DNA from 3 places in the Kribbella sp. NBC_01505 genome. Region 1 is predicted to be linked to each of the others. Evidence: riboswitches for the same ligand, from Rfam matches in the RefSeq annotation. Region 1 holds a riboswitch; each other region holds the start of a gene.
What was found. A riboswitch is a leader RNA that binds a small molecule or an ion and turns the genes downstream of it on or off. The one in region 1 is predicted to bind ZMP and ZTP.

Region 1 (5,889 bases):
CAGGTCGCGGCCGCCTCCTGGGACTCGGTGATCTTCGATCTGCCGGGCAAGGAGTCGCTGCAACGGATCCCGACCCTGGACCCGCTACGCGGCACGAAGGCCCATGTCGGTGCCCTTCTGGACCAGTGCGACACCGCGAGTGACCTGGTTCGCACCATCACTGGGGGTGCCGCCGGGTAGGGTCGCTCCTAGAAGCACGGAGAAGCGGTTGGGCGTCTTCTCCACTGCGGTTCTAGGAGGTGTGTGCGATGGCGAAGGACGGCGGGCAGCAGCACAAGCAGCCGAAGCGTTCGACGACCGAGGAAGAGGTCGAGCAGGCGAAGACGTCGGAAGACGTGGCCGAGCGCAAGGAACGGCTCGACGACGACGTCGACTCGATCCTCGACGAGATCGACGAGGTGCTCGAGGAGAACGCCGAGGAGTTCGTCCGCGGGTTCGTGCAAAAGGGTGGGGAGTGAACCGCTCGATGACATTTGACGCCTCCGGCCGGTTGCCGGAAGCCTTCCTGACCCCAGGTGGCACGTCGTTCATGGACTTCCTGGCCGGGCACGCGCCCGACCTGTTGCCCGGACGGCGCAGCCTGGGGCAGGCCGACTTCTCCGACCAGGTCCCGCACGGTACGACGATCGTCGCGGCCACCTTCGCGGGTGGCGTGCTGATGGCCGGCGACCGGCGGGCCACGATGGGCAACATCATCGCGTCGCGGGACATCCAGAAGGTGTTCCCCGCCGACGAGTACTCGGCGGTCGCGTTCGCCGGATCGGCCGGTTTCGGGATCGAGATGGTCCGGCTGTTCCAGGTCGAGCTCGAGCACTACGAGAAGCTCGAGGGCACCACGCTCAGCCTGGACGGCAAGTCCAACCGGCTGAGCGCGCTGATCCGGGGCAACCTGGCGATGGCGATGCAGGGGCTGGCCGTGGTGCCGCTGTTCGCGGGCTACGACCACGACCTCAAGGGCGGGCGGATCTTCTCCTACGACGCCACCGGCGGCCGTTACGAGGAGACCCACTTCCACAGTGTCGGTTCGGGCTCGCTGTTCGCCCGGGGCGCGCTGAAGAAGCTCTACCGCGAGGACCTGTCCGCGACCGAGTGCGCGACGGTGGCGATCCAGTCGCTGATCGACGCCGCCGACGACGACTCAGCCACCGGTGGTCCGGACATGCTGCGGCGGATCTTCCCGGTGATCGGGGTGGTCACCGCCGACGGCTACCAGCGGCTGCCCGAGGACGAGGTCGCCACGCTGGTCGACGCGGCCTGGGCGCAGCGCCACGAGCGCCCCGACGGCCCCGCCACGGCGTCCCTGACCTGATCCCATCGACTGATAGAGGACGACACCTTCGATGAGCACGCCGTTCTACGTATCCCCAGAACAGCTGATGCGCGACCGGGCGGACTTCGCCCGGAAGGGCATCGCCAAGGGCCGCAGCGCGATCGCGCTGCAGTATGCCGACGGCATCCTGTTCGTCGCCGAGAACCGCTCGCCCGCGTTGCACAAGGTCGCCGAGATCTACGACCGGATGGCGTTCGCGGCGGTCGGCCGCTACAACGAGTTCGAGAACCTGCGGATCGCCGGCGTCCGGCTGGCGGACATGCGGGGCTACTCCTACGACCGGCGCGACGTCACCGGCCGGGCGCTGGCCAACGCGTACGCGCAGACCCTCGGCGCGATCTTCTCCTCCGGTGGCGAGAAGCCGCTCGAGGTCGAGATCCTGGTCGCCGAGATCGGCGCGACCACGGCCGACGACCAGATCTACCGGCTCACGTACGACGGCTCGATCGCCGACGTCCGGGGGTACGCGGTGATGGGCGGCCAGGCCGAGCAGGTCGCGGAGTATGTCGGCGAGCACTACCGCGAGGGCATCTCGCTGGCCGGCGCGCTGCGACTGGCCGTCGACGCGCTCGGGCACGACAGCAGTGAGCCACGCGAGCTGACCTCCGACCAGCTCGAGGTCGCCGTACTGGACCGGACCCGCACCCAGGTCCGGAAGTTCAAGCGGATCTCCGAGGAGACGCTGGCCCGGATCCTGTCCGAGTCCCAGCCGTCGGCCGACATCGAGGAGGCCACCGCCGCGGAGGCCGCCGAGCACGCCGACGCCACCACGGCGGAGACCACGGCCACGTCGGCCACCTCGCCTACGTCGGCCTCTTCGGTCACGGAGTCGGCTTCCGATGACGACGCACCGATCGCGCCGCCGGAGGATCCCGACGACACCCGTCCGCTGTGACGGACCGATCGCTGGACTCAGCCGCCACGTCCGACGTGGCGGCTGAGTCGTCTCGGGCCCCCGACCCGGAGCCCTGGGAGCTGCTGGGGGAGAAGGTCGCCTACCAGCGGTTCCTGACGGTGAAGGTCCGCCGCTACCGGATGCCGAACGGTCACGAGGTCGACTGGGACGTCACCGGCCCGGAGTCCGCGGGAGCCGTCGCGGCCGGTGTCACCGTGCTGCCGCTCACGCCGGAGGGCCGGATCGTGACGATCCGGATGTTCCGTCCCGGGCCCGACAGCGTGGTCACCAACCTGCCCGGCGGCCTGATCGAGCCCGGCGAGGATCCCGCGGTTGGCGGGGCCCGCGAGCTCGAAGAAGAGACCGGTTACACCTGCGAGAGCATCGAGGTCGTCGGCTGGCTCTGGGCCGGCACCTCCTCGACCTTCCGCAAATACGTGGCCATCGCCCGCGGCTGCCGCCCCAACGGCACCCAGAACCTCGACGAAGCCGAAGACTGCGTCCCCGTCGAGCTCACCGTCGCCGCCTTCCGCGCCGAACTCCGCACCCCCGGCGCCACCACCGGCACCGACACCGCCTACCAAGCCCTGGACCACGCCAACCTCCTCTAACAGACCACCCACGCGGCCGGTGCACCCCGCCGCCTTGAGCACCCACCAACCGTTTTCGCCGGGTCCAAGTGGTCGATGGGTGCCCAAAGCCACGCGCAGTCGTCCGCCTTGAGCACGCCTCAACCATTTGCGCGCCTCCTGGACGGTTGATCGGTGCTCAAGGCCCGCGATCTCCCACCCACCCCCCACCCCGCCGTACCGCATCACCCCCGCCCCGCCGTGCCGCATCACCCCGCCCCCGCCGCGCCGTACCGCATCACCCCGGCCCAGCCCGCGATCCGCGCAAAGGTGGGTCGGCTGCTCTTTGGGCACGAAGTGCATCTTTGGGTATCCACCAACCGTTCTGCGGGCCCGCGGATGGTTGGTCGGTGCACAAAGATGGCGTCGGTGCACAAGGGTGGGTGGGCTGCTCTTTGGGCGGGGTGGGCGGCGGTGGGTAGGGTTGGGGTGGGTCGTGACTGGCGTTGGGGTGGGGTACCACCGGGGAGCGGCCTGCCGGATCAGCCGGCTCGAGAGCGAGAACGCTCTGCCGCGCGCCTGGGCATAGGACTTGATGCCTGGAGGAGTGCGTGCATGACTGCTGAATTGATGGTTGGGACCGAGCTCGCGGCCGAGATGGTGGCGCGGGCGGGGGTTCGGGCGGAGAAGTTGCGGGAGAGCGTCGGCGTGCAGCCGTGCCTCGCGACGGTGCTGGTGGGTGACGATCCGGCGTCCGCGACGTACGTGCGGATGAAGCAGAACCGCAGCAAGAAGGCCGGGATCGGTTCGCGCAGCGTTGTGCTGCCGGCCGCGACTACCACCGACGAGCTGGTCGCTGCGCTGACCGAGCTGTCGAACGATCCCGAGGTGCACGGCATTCTGCTGCAGCACCCGGTGCCGAGCCACATCGACGAGCGGGCGGCGTTCGAGGCGATCGACCCGCGCAAGGACGTCGACGGTGTGACCATGCACGGGTTCGCGGCGATGGCGTTCGGCGAGCCCGGGTTCCGGTCGTGTACGCCGGGCGGGATCATGCGGCTGCTCGAGGCGTACGACGTACCGATCTCCGGGGCGCACGCGGTGGTGATCGGCCGCAGCCCGATCCTCGGCAAGCCGGCCGGGATGTTGCTGCTGGCATCGGATGCGACCGTGACCTACACGCATTCGCGGACCGTCGGGCTGCCGGATATCGTCCGTACGGCGGACATCGTGGTCGCCGCGGTCGGCAAGGCGAACTTCGTCCGGGGCGACTGGCTGAAGCCGGGCGCGGTCGTGGTCGATGCCGGGTACAACGAAGGCAATGTCGGCGACGTGCACTTCGGCGAGGCGTCCGAGGTGGCGCGCCTGATCACGCCGGTTCCGGGCGGGGTCGGGCCGATGACCATCGCGCTGCTCCTGGAGCAGACCGTCGACGCGGCGGAGGCCCAATCCGAGACGGCTGTCCAGCCTGTGGTTGGTCTGGCCTAGGCTGTATTCGTTGCGAAGGTGATTTGACGAGGAGGCGTGACGTGGCGGTGCGGGCGATCCGGGGAGCCACCCAGCTGGACGCGGACGAGCGCGGGCATCTGCTCGAGCGGTCGGCCGAGCTGGTGAAGGCTGTTCTGGAGGCGAACGATCTGGACAGCGCTGATCTGATCAGCATCCTGTTCACCGTCACGCCGGACCTGCACGCGGAGTTCCCCGCCGTGGCCGGCCGGCAGATCGGGCTGACCGACGTACCGCTGATGTGCATGCAGGAGATCGACGTACCGCACGCGCTGCCGCGGGTGGTGCGGATGATGGTGCACACCGAGACCGAGCGCTCCCGCGACAAGATCCAGCACGTCTACCTGCACGGCGCGTCCGCGCTCCGTCCCGATCTGACAGGCGCCCAGTGACCGAATTGCGTGGCCCGGTCCGCGTTGTCGGCGCCGGCCTGATCGGTACGTCGATCGGCCTCGCGCTGGCGCGGTTGGGTGTCGTCGTGGAGCTGGTCGACGCGAACCCGGACAACGCGCTGATGGCCGAGCGGATCGGTGCCGGGTCGCGGCTGGTCCAGATCGAGCCGCAGCTGGTCGTGGTCGCCGTACCGCCGGATCATGTCGGAGCGGTGATCGCCGAGCAGCTCGCGCAGACCGACGCGATCGTCACGGACGCGGCGAGCGTGAAGTCGAAGCCGTTGACGGATGCGCGGTTGCTGTCCGCGGACCTGACCCGGTACGTCGGCGGTCACCCGATGGCAGGCTCGGAGCGCAACGGGCCGTTGGCCGCGCGCGCCGATCTGTTCGACGGCGCGACCTGGGCGATCACGCCGCATGAGACCAGCTCGCCCGAGGCCGTCGAGCTCGTCCGCTGCCTCGCCGAGGCGTGTGGTGCGCGAACGGTCGAGCTGTCGGTCGAGGACCACGACCTGGCCGTTGCCCGGGTCTCGCATCTGCCGCAGCTGATGTCGTCGCTCGCGGCCGGCACGCTGGTCGACGCGCCGAACTCCCACCTGCAACTGTCCGGCCAGGGCGTTCGCGATGTAACCCGGATCGCCGCCGGTGACCCCGGCCTGTGGACCCAGATCGTCTCGGCGAACTCGGTCGCCCTCACCGGCCTGCTCGAGCAGATCCGCGACGAACTCGACCGCGTCCTCGTTGCCCTAGGCAAGGAAGAGGCCGGCGAGGAACTCACCTCGATGCTCGCCCGCGGCGTCTCCGGCGCCATCCGCGTCCCCGGCAAGCACGGCTCCCCGCACATGGACCTGGTCAGCGTCCTGGTCACCATCCCCGACCGCCCGGGCCAGCTGGCCCGCCTCTTCAACGACGCGGCCGCGTCCGGTGCCAACGTCGAAGACCTCCGCATCGACCACAGCCCCGGCCGTCCCGTCGGTGAGGTCGAGCTCCTCGTCAAACCAGGCTCCGACGACCAGCTGGTCGACACCCTCACTGAGCGAGGCTGGGTAGTCCACCGCTAGGCGAAGAAGTCCCGCAGCGCTTCGACCACTAGCTCCGGTTGTTCTTCGGGGAGGTAGTGGTCGCAGGGGAGGGCGTGGCCGCGGACGTCGGCGGCGTACTCGTTCCAGACTTTCAGTACGTCGTAATGCGTGCCGA
Region 2 (5,889 bases), 600 kb from region 1:
ACAAACTCGGCAACCGCTCCAACGCGTCCAGCGAGGTCGAGTTCCACAGCACCGTCGGCTACCGCCTGGGCGACGAAGGCGCCGGCGTCCGCACCATCATCGAGATGGTCGCCGCCACCCGCCTCGACTGCGTCCTGGGCTCCGCCTCCCTCCAGCGAAAAGCCCTGGTCGAAGCCGTCTGGCACACCAAACACCGCTCAGCCTTCGGCGGCCTGCTCGCCGACAAGCCCGCCATGCAGAACGTCCTGGCCGACCTCGCAATCGAGAGCGAAGCAGCAACCGCTCTCGCGATGCGGCTGGCCGCCGCCGTGGATGCCTCAGCCTCCGGCGACGACCCGGCCGGAGCCTTCCGGCGGATTGCGTTGCCGTTGGCAAAGTTCTGGGTCTGCAAGCGGACTTCGTTCATGGTGGCGGAGGCGCTGGAGTGTTTGGGCGGGAACGGGTTCGTGGAGGAGTCGGGGTTGCCGCTGCTCTTCCGGGAGTCGCCGCTGAACTCGATCTGGGAAGGCTCCGGGAACGTGAACGCACTCGACGTACTACGCGCCTTGCGGCGACCGGAGTCTCTGGATGCCTGGCTGCTGGAGGTTGGCGCGGCACAGGGTGCGGACCATCGGTTGGATGCGGCAGTGCACGACGTACTGCAGGCTCTGTCAGACATCGACGGCGCTGAGGCCGGGGCTCGGCGGCTGGCGGCGCGGATGGCGTTGTGCCTGCAGGCGTCGCTGCTAGTGCGCCACTCGACGCCTGCGGTGGCGGACGCGTTCGTGGCGTCGCGCCTGGCCGGGGACTGGGGTGGAGTGTTCGGGACCCTGCCGCGTACGACGCCGTTCCAGGAGATCGTCGAGCGCACGATCGACTGACCCACAGCCGACCTATCGTCGACCTCATGCTCAAAGCCCGTCAGTTCGTGTTCGCGGCCGCACTGGTCGGCTCGGCGCTCGTAGCCCCCGTGGCCAGTGCAACCACTCCGGTGGACTGCCTCACGCCGCAGCAAGCTCACACCGACCGACCGCGCGACCTGATCGGCGGGCAGCGGGCCGCTCAGGACGACGTCCTCCCCGACGGCAGCCGCGCGCCGCAGATCCTCCGCGACGCGTACGCGTCCGGCGCACTCCCCCGGCGCCTGCTGACCAAGGACCCGGACGGCACCGTGCACGCCAAGGTCGGCAAAGGTCAGGCGCGGATCCAGGTCTACGTGCACGTGGTCCACGACGGCGCGACCGGCAAGGTTTCACCCACCGACGTCGTCAAGCAGCTCCAGGCGCTGAACCGCAACTTCGCGGCCACGTCCGCGAACATGTTCGCCTTCACACTCGTCGGCTTGGACTACACCGACAACAAGACCTGGCACACCGTTCACACCTCCGACGAAGGTCCGACCCTGCCGGACGAGGCGGCGATGAAGACCGCACTCCACAAGGGCGGGCCGGGCGATCTCAACCTCTACCTGAACGAGCCGCAGTACCAGGACCCGAACGACGGATCGCTCAGCGGGCTGATCGGCATCGCCACGTTCCCGTGGACGCGCGCCGACGACCCGGTCCGGGACGGCGTGATGATCAAATACACGACGTTGCCCGGCGGCGCGAGCACGCACTTCAACGAAGGCAAGCAGGCCCTGCACGAGACCGGGCACTGGCTCGGGCTCTATCACGTCTTCCAGAACGGCTGCACCACCCAAGGTGACTACGTGGCAGACACCCCGGCCGAGGCGAGCCCGACCGACGGCTGCCCGACCGGCAAGCTGGCCTGCGACGGTTCGAGCCTCGCGCCGGTGCACAACTTCATGGACTACAGCGACGACGCCTGTCTGTCCGAGTTCACCCCGCAGCAGGCGCAACGTGCCGCCGACAACTGGCTGGCCTACCGGTACGCCCGCAGGTCCTGAGTACGGCGCACGCACGATAGGGTGACCAGGGTCGCGACTGGCGCGCTGAGGTGGAGAACCACCGGGGAGCGAAAACCGTCGGCACCGTGCGCCTGGGTGCCTTCGACCCACTGCAAACCGCAGGAGAGACATCGATGACTCATCAACCCTTCGACGCTGCCGCAGCGTCGGCCGCGTACAACAACGCCCTGCAGGTGATCGCCGCCGTCGAGCCGACGATCGCCGGAGCGATCAAGGCCGAGCTGGAAGACCAGCGCTCCTCGCTGAAGCTGATCGCGAGTGAGAACTACGCCTCCCCGGCCACCTTGCTGACGATGGGCAACTGGCTGTCCGACAAGTACGCCGAGGGCACCGTCGGGCACCGCTTCTACGCCGGCTGCCAGAACGTGGACACCGTCGAGACGGCCGCGGCCGAGCACGCCAAGGCGCTGTTCAACGCCCCGCACGCCTACGTCCAGCCGCACTCCGGCATCGACGCCAACCTGGTCGCCTTCTGGGCGATCCTGGCCCAGCGGATCGAGTCCCCGACCCTGGCCGAGGCCGGGGCCAAGCACGTCAACGACCTGTCCGACGAGGACTGGAGCAAGCTCCGCAAGGCGCTCGGCGACCAGCGGATGCTCGGCATGTCACTGGACGCCGGCGGTCACCTGACGCACGGCTTCCGCCCGAACATCTCCGGCAAGATGTTCAACCAGCACTCCTACGGCACCAACCCCGAGACCGGCCTGCTGGACTACGACGAGGTCGCCCGCAAGGCCCGTGAGTTCAAGCCGCTGATCCTGATCGCGGGTTACTCGGCGTACCCACGCAAGGTCGACTTCGCGAAGATGCGCGAGATCGCCGACGAGGTCGGCGCCACCCTGATGGTCGACATGGCGCACTTCGCCGGTCTGGTCGCGGGCAAGGTCTTCACCGGCGACTTCGACCCGGTGCCGCACGCGCACGTCACCACGACCACCACGCACAAGTCGCTGCGCGGCCCGCGCGGCGGCATGGTGCTGTGCCAGCCGGAGTACGCCGAGTCCGTCGACCGCGGTTGCCCGATGGTCCTGGGCGGTCCGCTCAGCCAGACGATGGCCGCCAAGGCGGTCGCGCTGGCAGAGGCCCGGCAGCCGTCCTTCCAGACCTACGCGCAGGCCGTCGCCGACAACGCGGTCACCCTCGCCGAGGGTCTGATGAAGCGTGGCGTCAAGCTCGTCACGGACGGTACGGAGAACCACCTGGTCCTGCTGGACGTCTCGGCGTACGGGATCACCGGCCGGCAGGCCGAGTCGGCGCTGCTCGACGCTGGCATCGTCACCAACCGCAACGCGGTCCCCCGCGACCCGAACGGCGCCTGGTACACCTCGGGCGTCCGGATCGGTACGCCGGCCCTGACCACCCGCGGCTTCGGCGCCGACGAGTTCGACAAGGTGGCCGAGCTGATCGTCGACGTGCTGTCCTCGGTGACGCCGACCACGACCGCCGCCGGTGCGCCGTCGAAGGCCAAGTACGTGCTGGCCGACGGGGTTGCCGACAAGACCCGCGCGGCCTCCGCCGAGATCCTCGACAAGCACCCGCTCTACCCGGGCCTCGTGCTCAGCTGATCATCCCGGCCGGCGCCGTTCCCACCGCGGAACGGCGCCGGCTTCTTGCTTTCGGCAACAATCAGAATCTTCTAATTAATGTAAGGTTCAATCATGACGCCCACCCCGGAAGAGATCAGTCAGTACGTCGAACGCTTCGCCGGTGTGATGGCGAACAGCGGCGTACCGACGATGTCGGCGCGGGTGATGGGCCGGATGCTGGTCAGCCCCGACGGGACGATGACCGCGGCCGAGCTGGCCGACACCCTGAAGATCAGCCAGCCTGCGGTCTCGGGCGCGGTCCGGCAGCTGATCCAGATGTCGTTCATCTCGCGGGAGCGGATGCCTGGTTCGCGCAAGGATCACTACCGGATCCGCGAGGACGTGTTCGCCGCGATCCTCGAACGCCGCAACCAGGCGCTGACCGAATGGGCCGCCAGCAGCAGCTACGGGGCCAACCTCTTCGGCGCGGATACGACCGTCGGCCGTCGGCTCGCCGAGGCCGCGGACTTTTTTACCTTCGTGCATGCCGATCTCGTGCAGACCATGAAGGACTGGCACAACAAGCACCCGCGCTAGGGTCTGGGCAGCTCGACCATCAGCTGCTTCGCGACGGCCAGGGCGGTCGCGTCATCGCCGTGCGGGGTGACCACTTGCAGGCCCACCGGCAGGCCGTCGAGCAGCCCGGCCGGCACGCTGACGGCGGGGTGACCGGTGACGTTGAACGCCCAGCAGGGGTCGCCGACGATGATGTTCTCGTTGTACTGGTCGTAGCCGTGGGCAACAGTTAGCGTGGTCGGGGTGACGAGCGCGTCGACCACGTCGAACAGATCGGCGAGCGCGGTGTTGTTGCGGTCCCGCACCTCGCGAGCTCTGATTGAAGCCGTCGCCTCGGTGCCGCAGCCGGCGTCCAGGTCGGACAGGACCTGCCATGCGTCGTCGGTGGGCAACAGGTCGAGCGGTACGTCGATCACCTCGACGACTGTCAGCCGGTCGCGCACGATCGCGTCCACGCCGGCGTCTACGGCGTACTGACTGAGCGTGGACAGGTAGGCGACCTTCCACGGCTTGTCGGCGAGCACCGGCACCGGCCAGAACGGTAGTGCTGTGGGATCGAGTCGGTGCGGTCCGCTCACCACACTCGTTGCCAGCATGACGTCGTCGAGGTTCGCGCCGATCACTCCGGCGGTGGTGAGCCCGCCCAACGCGCGGCCCACCGCGCGCGGCACCCGGCCGAGCGTGCCCTTGAACCCCACCAACCCGCAGAACGATGCGGGGATCCGCAGCGACCCACCACTGTCACCACCTGTTGTGAGCGGTACGACGCCGGCCGCAACCGCCGCCGCTCCCCCAGCCGTCGACCCACCTGGCGAACGGGTGACGTCCCACGGATTGCGGGTGTAGTCGCTCCCGTTCCACCCATACGTCTGCGAACCGGGCCCCGGTCGCGCGCGCGTCGCCGTACCGATCGGAATCGCCCCCGCCGCCAGCAACCGCTCGATGATCGGCGACCCCGGTGGCGTGCGCGCCTTCACCAAGAACGGCACCCCCGCCAGCACCCCGTCCGGATCCACCTCCCGAGCCAGCCGAAGCGCTCGGTCACCATCCAGCTCATCCACGAAATGCAACACCGGATCCAACCGCCGAGCCGCCCCCAACGCCTCCCCCACCACCTCAGCAGCCGTCAACCGCCCAGCCCGAACCCCCGCCGCAATCTCCCCCGCACTCAGCACGCCCCAACCCTATCCACCTCCAAACCCCGCCCTTGCGGCAACAGCGTCGCGAAGGATACGTAGTAGTCGGCCGGCGCAGTCGACCGACCGCCTGAACCAGCCCGGCAGGTGGTCAACCGCAGCACCACCTCATGTCGTTGGCTACGCCGTGTCGTCGGTGATGGTGTGGCCGGCGGATTGGAGGGTGGTGATGGCTGTGGGGAGGTCGGCTTCGGTTACTAGGACCAGGTCGGCTTGGTAGGTGGAGGCGGCGCAGACGGAGAGGCCGGCGGCTGCGAGCGGGTGGACTATCGAGGCGAGCATGCCGGGTTGGTCCAGGGCGTGGGGTTCTTGGTTGTAGAAGGCTCGCCAGGGTTCGGTCGAGTCGCCCTCGGCGATGAGAGTGGTGCCTTCGGGAGTGTGGGAGAGCGCCCACCAGTCGCCGGACGGCACGGCGGGGATGCCGTCGGCGACGTGGGTGATGGTGAAGCGCGGTTGGAGGAGGGTGAGGGTTTGCGCTGGCATGGAGCCAGTCTGGTGGGTCAGCGGGTGAGGGCGTAGACGGCGATCGCGGCGAAGTCGTCGGCGGGTTCGGACGCCTGCCAGGATCGGACGTCGTCGACGTAGCGCGAGCCGCGGCCGGTGAACTCGGCGTACTGGTCGACGCCGTTCGCCGGGCAAGCCTTCATACCGTCGACGTGGTCGCCGAGTCCTTCGTCGAAGA
Region 3 (5,889 bases), 2.0 Mb from region 1:
CCCTCGCGGCCACCCAGCCGGCCCTCCGCCGCCGCCTCACCGACGAACAAGGCGCGGTCCGCCGCCACGTCAACATCTACCTGGGCTCCGACAACATCCGCGACCTGTCCGGCCCCGACACCCCGCTCCCCGAAGGCGCCGAACTCCTCATCCTCCCCAGCGTCGCCGGCGGCTGACCTAACGCCAGATGCCGGTCCAGTCATAGAGCTCCGCGCTGGTGGAGTACTCCCGCAGGTAGTCGATGCGACCGTCCGTCACACGTGCGACGGTCGCACCGTCGAAGGCCCCAGACTTGCCGAGCCAGGTGCATTCGAACTGCCACTCGGCGACCAGAGTGCTCCCGGCGGACGCCTGGCTGGTCAGCTCCCACCGGTCAACACTTCCGCCCGCGGCGAACCACTGGCTCATCCACTGCGCGACCCGAGCCTTCCCGCGGTACGTCGGCCCGTAGGCCTCGATCACCACGCAGTCGTCAGCCAGCGTGTCGAGCACCGCCTGAACGTCATGCCGACGCCAGCCGTCGATGTACGCCTCCAACAAATCCATCCGCCGATGTTTTCATGCGCCAACGCGGAGTCGCTCGGCACGAACGACAGGTGGTAGTTGGGCAGGACCGGTCTCTGCGCGCCTGGCCCAGGGGCCTTCAGAGCGGAGACCTCCTGTCGTTGGTGCCGTAGTTTCGGGGCGTGACGGGTGAAGTGATCGTGGTGACGGGGTCGCCGGGGGCTGGTAAGACGACGGTCGCCGGGTTGGTTGCTGCGGAGGCCGAGCGGCCGACTGTGCACCTGATCACGGACCAGTTCTTCGAGGCGATCCGGACCGGCTTCATCCCGCCGTACTTGCTGGAGTCCGAGTCACAGAACGACGTTGTGGTCGACGCCTACGTGGCCGCGGCGGCGACGTACGCGCGCGGTGGGTACGACGTCGTCGTGGACGGTGTGGTCGGCCCCTGGTATCTGCCGCCGTTCCGCGCGGCCGCGGCGCGGGACGGTCTGGCGATCTCGTACGTCGTACTGCGCCCAACGCTCGGTACGACGCTCAGCCGGGCGCAGGCGCGTGGTTCCGGGGCGCTGCGCGACGAGCAGGCGATCACCGGTCTGCACGAATCCTTCGCCGACCTCGGCCCGCTGGAGCACCACGCCCTCGACACCACCAACCAGACGCCGCTCGCCACCGCAGACGCCGTCCGCCAAGCGCTCGCCGCCGGCACCCACCACCTCCGCTAACTCGCGATTCGTGTCGCGAAGGACACGTAGTGGTCGGTGGCCGCGACCTCCCGCACGCCTGGCAGCGGCCGCCAGACGCCAGCTCGAGGCACCACTACGTGTCGTTACCGACGCTCAGCCGGTGGCCGGTGGCCGGTGGCCGGTGGCCGGTGCCGGCCGGTGCGCGCCGCCTCCTCCAATCCGCCGCCCTGGTCGGTGTACTCCGTGCACGAAGCGCGACTTTGGGTACCCACCGACCATCCGAGCTGCCCGAAAACGGTTGGTGGATACCCAAAGATCCGCTCGATGCACAAAGAGCAGCCGGCCCACTCCGAACACGGCCGCCCACCCTTGGGCACGAACCGCGTCTTTGGGCACGAGCGGCGTCTTTGGGTACCTACCGACCATTCGGAGTGCCTGGAAACGGTTGGTGGGTTCACAAAGTTGGGGATCGTGCACAAAGAGCCGCCGGCCCACTCCGAACACGGCCGCCCACCCTTGGGCACGAACCGCGTCTTTGGGCACGAGCGGCGTCTTTGGGCGCCCACCAACCATTCGGAGTGCCTGGAAACGGTTGGTGGGTTCACAAAGTTGGGGGTCGTGCACAAAGAGCCGCCGGCCCACTCCGAACACGGCCGCCCACCCTTGGGCACGAACCGCGTCTTTGGGCACGAGCGGCGTCTTTGGGTACCTACCGACCATTCGGAGTGCCTGGAAACGGTTGGTGGGTTCACAAAGTTGGGGATCGTGCACAAAGAGCCGCCGGCCCACTCCGAACACGGCCGCCCACCCTTGGGCACGAACCGCGTCTTTGGGCACGAGCGGCGTCTTTGGGCGCCCACCAACCATTCGGAGTGCCTGGAAACGGTTGGTGGGTTCACAAAGTTGGGGGTCGTGCACAAAGAGCAGCCGGCCCACTCCGAACACGGCCGCCCACCCTTGGGCACGAACCGCGTCTTTGGGCACGAGCGACGTCTTTGGGAACCCACCAACCATTCGGAGCGCCCGGAAACGGTTGGTGGGTTCACAAAGTCGAGCCCCGTGCACAAAGAGCAGCCGGCCCACCTTTGGGCGGGAGGCGGGAGGCGGGATGCGGACGGGGGACGGGGGACGGGGATGCGCCGGGGGACTCAGTGGCGGAAGAGGCGGAGGTTGGTGGGGGACCAGGTGATGTTGTGGGTGGTGCAGGCGGCGGCTACTTCGGGGGAGCGGATGGAGCCGGCTGGTTCGGCGATGTGGGTTACGCCGTAGGTGGCGGCTGCTTCGATGTTGTCGGCGAAGGGGAGGGCGCCGTCGGAGACCATGGCGACGCCGGTGAGCGGGGCAGCGGAGTGGCGGGACCACCAGAGGGCGGCCTTTGCTCCGGCCAGGTGGGTGCAGTCGACTCGGGATTGCTGGCCGGCGCCGATGCCGATGGCCATGCCGTCTTTGAGGAGGGCGACGGTGTTGGACTGGGTGTAGCGGACGACGATCAGGCCGAGCAGGAGGTCACGAGCCGCGTCCTCAGGAACCGAAGGTGCCAGGAGGTCGCGAGTCAGCGGCACGTCGTCGCGGCTCTGCGTCAACCGAACGCCGTACAGCTCACGCACCTCCTCGCAGGGCGGTTCGAACAGCGGATCCGCCTCCAGCACCAGGTACGTGCCACGCTTCTTGGCCGCCAACACCTCCACCACACCCGGCGCGTACCCAGGCGCGATGATCCCATCACTGACCACGCGCCGCAGCACGTCGGCGAGCTCAAGATCCACCGGCTCCGAGACCGCCACGAAATCGCCGTACGACGACTTGGGGTCAGCGTCCCGGGCGCGTCGGTAGGCGTCCGCGACCGACGTACCGAGTGCGGCACCAGCTGGGGAGACATGCTTGTACGACGCCGCCGCCGGCTGCCCGAAGGTCGCACCGGCCTCCCGCACGAGCTGCCAACCGGTCAGCGCGTCCAGCACATTGATGTACGACGGTTCGCCCGCGACGACCGTGAACGGTGCCCGCGGTCCGACGACCGTCAGCGCCGCCGTCTGATGTGGATTCATCCCATAACGCATGAGCAGACCTCCGCAAGGAGGCGCCCAGGCGGACGACGCCAGATAGGGTCCGCTCCCCGGTGGTGATCCACCCTCGCCAGTCGCGGTAGGGCAGAGCCTATTGCAGGAACGTGCAATTCGGGTCCAGAGAGGTCCGAGGAGTCTTACCATCCGCGAATGGGGTTCTTCTCGCGAAAGGAGGCGTCGGAAGTCGATGTGTCCGGGTTCAGGCTGGATCAGGCCTGGCTGGACGACGACCTCGACGCCGCGTACTCGGCGGTCCGCCAAGGCGACCTGTCGACCGGGCTGGCGTTGCTGAAGGTGACACCGGCCAACACGAACCTGCGGTCGATCCGGGCGACCGGGTTGGCCAAGGCCGCGGTCGGGCGGAGCGAGCAGCTGGAGATGCGGCTGGAGGCCTACCCCAAGGACCCCGATCTGCTGTTGTGGTTCGGTCAGACGCTGGTGCTCGAGGCGTGGGGCGTGCGGACCGGGCAGTGGGCGAAGGATGTGTCAGCGCAGCGGTTCGCGATGTTCCACGACATTCTGCGGACGGCGGCCGAGGTGCTGCAGGGCGCGATCGTCTCGGCGGCGGACGACTCGGTGCCGTGGGAGGTGCTGCAGTGGGCCGCGCTGGGATTGCAGGCGGAGCTGGAGGACAAGGCCGAGATCTTCCATGCCGCACTGGTCCGCCACCCGGGCAGCTACGCGGCGCACACCGGTCGCGTTCAGGTGCTGGCGAACAAGTGGTCCGGGCTCGGAGTCGAGCAGTTGATCGACTTCGGTGACGGTGTCGTTTCGAGGGCCCGATCGGGCAGCGTTCTGTGCAGCATCGCGGCCAACGTGTTCAACGAGGTCTGGCTGGAGATCGCCTCCGACAAGGACCTGCCGCGGGACGACCGGATGAAGCGCTACGCGAGCAGAGTCACGGCCCGCCGTACCGACTTGCTCACCGCCCGCGCCAAGTGGAACGACGCCCGTACGCCGGACCCCGCGGACGTCGCGGCCAACGGGGCGATGGCGTTCGCGCTCAAGTGGGCGAACGCGAAACCCGAGGCGATGGAGCATGCGTGCCGCACCGAGGGCCGGATCGAGAGCGTGCCGTGGGGCTATGTCGGCGGCGTGGCCGGCTTCGGTGAGGCACTCAAGCGACAGATGGACTAGACCTTCTCGGCGCGGAAGACCATCAGCCGGGACTCCGGCACGAACTCCTCGCCGTGCCAGCCGGCGGTCACCTGCACGGTGAACCCGGCCGCCTCCAGGGCCGCGGTGATCTCGGTCGCCGAACGGAAGTAGAGCTCGTTGCGGTAGACGTCGTCGCGACCGTCGTCGTACAGGTTGTGGGCGTCGAAGACGACGCGGCCGTCGCTGACCTCGATCAGGTCGAGCCACTCGGTGAGGTGCCCGACGGGCGTGTCACGATCCCCGTACGTCGCCTCGCGCGTCCACGACTCCCAGGCCCGCGCCGCGGGGTTGCGCGACTCGAAGGCCAGTACGCCGCCGGTGCGGAGCGCGGCTGCCAACGCGGTCAATGTCGCGGGCAGGTCGGCGATGTACATGACCGCGTTTCCGGTGGACAGCGCGAAATCGACGTCGCCGGTCGGCGCGATCGCGCCGGCGTCACCGGAGATCCAGGTGACCGAGCTCGGCGTACGGCGGGCGTAGTTGAGCATCGTCGGACTGGGATCGATGCCGATCACCTCCCGGCCGGGCGTCGCCAGCGCGCGGGTCAGCAGCCCGGTGCCGCACCCGAGATCGAGGACCTTTCGGGCATCGAGGGAGTCGGCGAGAGCGCGGAAGTACGCGTGATCGTCGCCGGGAGCATTGTCGAGGTCGTACAGCTCGACCAGGTTCTCGTCACCAAAAGGATCCACCTCGCGAACGCTAGAGAGCCTGGAACGCCGAAGCAAAGTGTTTAGAGTGACCCCATGGTCGATGTGAAGCCCCGCAGCCGCACTGTCACCGACGGTCTCGAAGCCACCGCGAGCCGAGGGATGCTCAGAGCGGTCGGCATGGGCGATGACGACTGGGTGAAGCCGCAGATCGGGGTGGCCTCGAGCTGGAACGAGATCACCCCCTGCAACCTCTCGCTGGACCGGCTCGCGAAGGCGGTCAAGGAGGGCGTGCACGCGGCCGGTGGGTATCCGCTGGAGTTCGGCACGATCAGCGTCTCCGACGGCATCTCGATGGGTCACGTCGGGATGCACTACTCGCTGGTCAGCCGCGAGATCATCGCCGACTCGGTCGAGACCGTGATGGAGGCCGAGCGCCTCGACGGCTCGGTTCTGCTGGCCGGTTGCGACAAGTCCCTGCCCGGCATGCTGATGGCGGCCGCGCGGCTCGATCTGGCGAGTGTGTTCCTGTATGCCGGTTCGATCATGCCTGGGCGGTTGGGCGACAAGGACGTCACGATCATCGATGCCTTCGAGGCGGTCGGTGCCTGCGTTCGCGGCCTGATCACCCGCGAGGAGGTCGACGCCGTCGAGCGCGCGATCTGCCCGGGTGAAGGTGCTTGCGGCGGTATGTACACGGCCAACACGATGGCCGCGTCCGCCGAGGCGCTCGGGATGTCGCTGCCCGGGTCGGCGGCGCCGCCCGCGGTGGATCGGCGTCGCGACGGGTATGCGCGGAAGTCCGGTGAGGCCGTGGTCGGCCTGCTGCAG

Region 2: it holds a riboswitch for ZMP and ZTP, as region 1 does, so the genes downstream of both, OG474_RS37725 (glycine hydroxymethyltransferase) here and OG474_RS40550 (bifunctional 5,10-methylenetetrahydrofolate dehydrogenase/5,10-methenyltetrahydrofolate cyclohydrolase) in region 1, are expected to answer to the same signal.
Region 3: it holds a riboswitch for ZMP and ZTP, as region 1 does, so the genes downstream of both, OG474_RS02965 (5-aminoimidazole-4-carboxamide ribonucleotide transformylase) here and OG474_RS40550 (bifunctional 5,10-methylenetetrahydrofolate dehydrogenase/5,10-methenyltetrahydrofolate cyclohydrolase) in region 1, are expected to answer to the same signal.

What each region holds. Positions count from the first base shown of each region.
Region 1 covers NZ_CP109425.1:8,627,738-8,633,626, reverse strand. The annotation lists gene dop (depupylase/deamidase Dop) at 1-180, shown strand, start outside; gene OG474_RS40570 (ubiquitin-like protein Pup) at 249-458, shown strand; gene prcB (proteasome subunit beta) at 467-1,309, shown strand; gene prcA (proteasome subunit alpha) at 1,341-2,225, shown strand; gene OG474_RS40555 (NUDIX hydrolase) at 2,222-2,836, shown strand; ZMP/ZTP riboswitch at 3,281-3,386, shown strand; gene OG474_RS40550 (bifunctional 5,10-methylenetetrahydrofolate dehydrogenase/5,10-methenyltetrahydrofolate cyclohydrolase) at 3,410-4,282, shown strand; gene aroH (chorismate mutase) at 4,324-4,692, shown strand; gene OG474_RS40540 (prephenate dehydrogenase) at 4,689-5,753, shown strand; gene OG474_RS40535 (alpha/beta fold hydrolase) at 5,750-5,889, opposite strand, start outside.
Region 2 covers NZ_CP109425.1:8,029,650-8,035,538, reverse strand. The annotation lists gene OG474_RS37735 (acyl-CoA dehydrogenase family protein) at 1-860, shown strand, start outside; gene OG474_RS37730 (zinc metalloprotease) at 887-1,888, shown strand; ZMP/ZTP riboswitch at 1,912-1,993, shown strand; gene OG474_RS37725 (glycine hydroxymethyltransferase) at 2,023-3,474, shown strand; gene OG474_RS37720 (GbsR/MarR family transcriptional regulator) at 3,568-4,032, shown strand; gene OG474_RS37715 (amidase) at 4,029-5,186, opposite strand; gene OG474_RS37710 (ACT domain-containing protein) at 5,328-5,690, opposite strand; gene OG474_RS37705 (glycoside hydrolase family 9 protein) at 5,708-5,889, opposite strand, start outside.
Region 3 covers NZ_CP109425.1:673,356-679,244, reverse strand. The annotation lists gene OG474_RS02980 (MoaD/ThiS family protein) at 1-176, shown strand, start outside; gene OG474_RS02975 (nuclear transport factor 2 family protein) at 178-546, opposite strand; gene OG474_RS02970 (AAA family ATPase) at 687-1,226, shown strand; gene OG474_RS02965 (5-aminoimidazole-4-carboxamide ribonucleotide transformylase) at 2,336-3,247, opposite strand; ZMP/ZTP riboswitch at 3,263-3,335, opposite strand; gene OG474_RS02960 (hypothetical protein) at 3,404-4,390, shown strand; gene OG474_RS02955 (class I SAM-dependent methyltransferase) at 4,387-5,100, opposite strand; gene ilvD (dihydroxy-acid dehydratase) at 5,155-5,889, shown strand, end outside.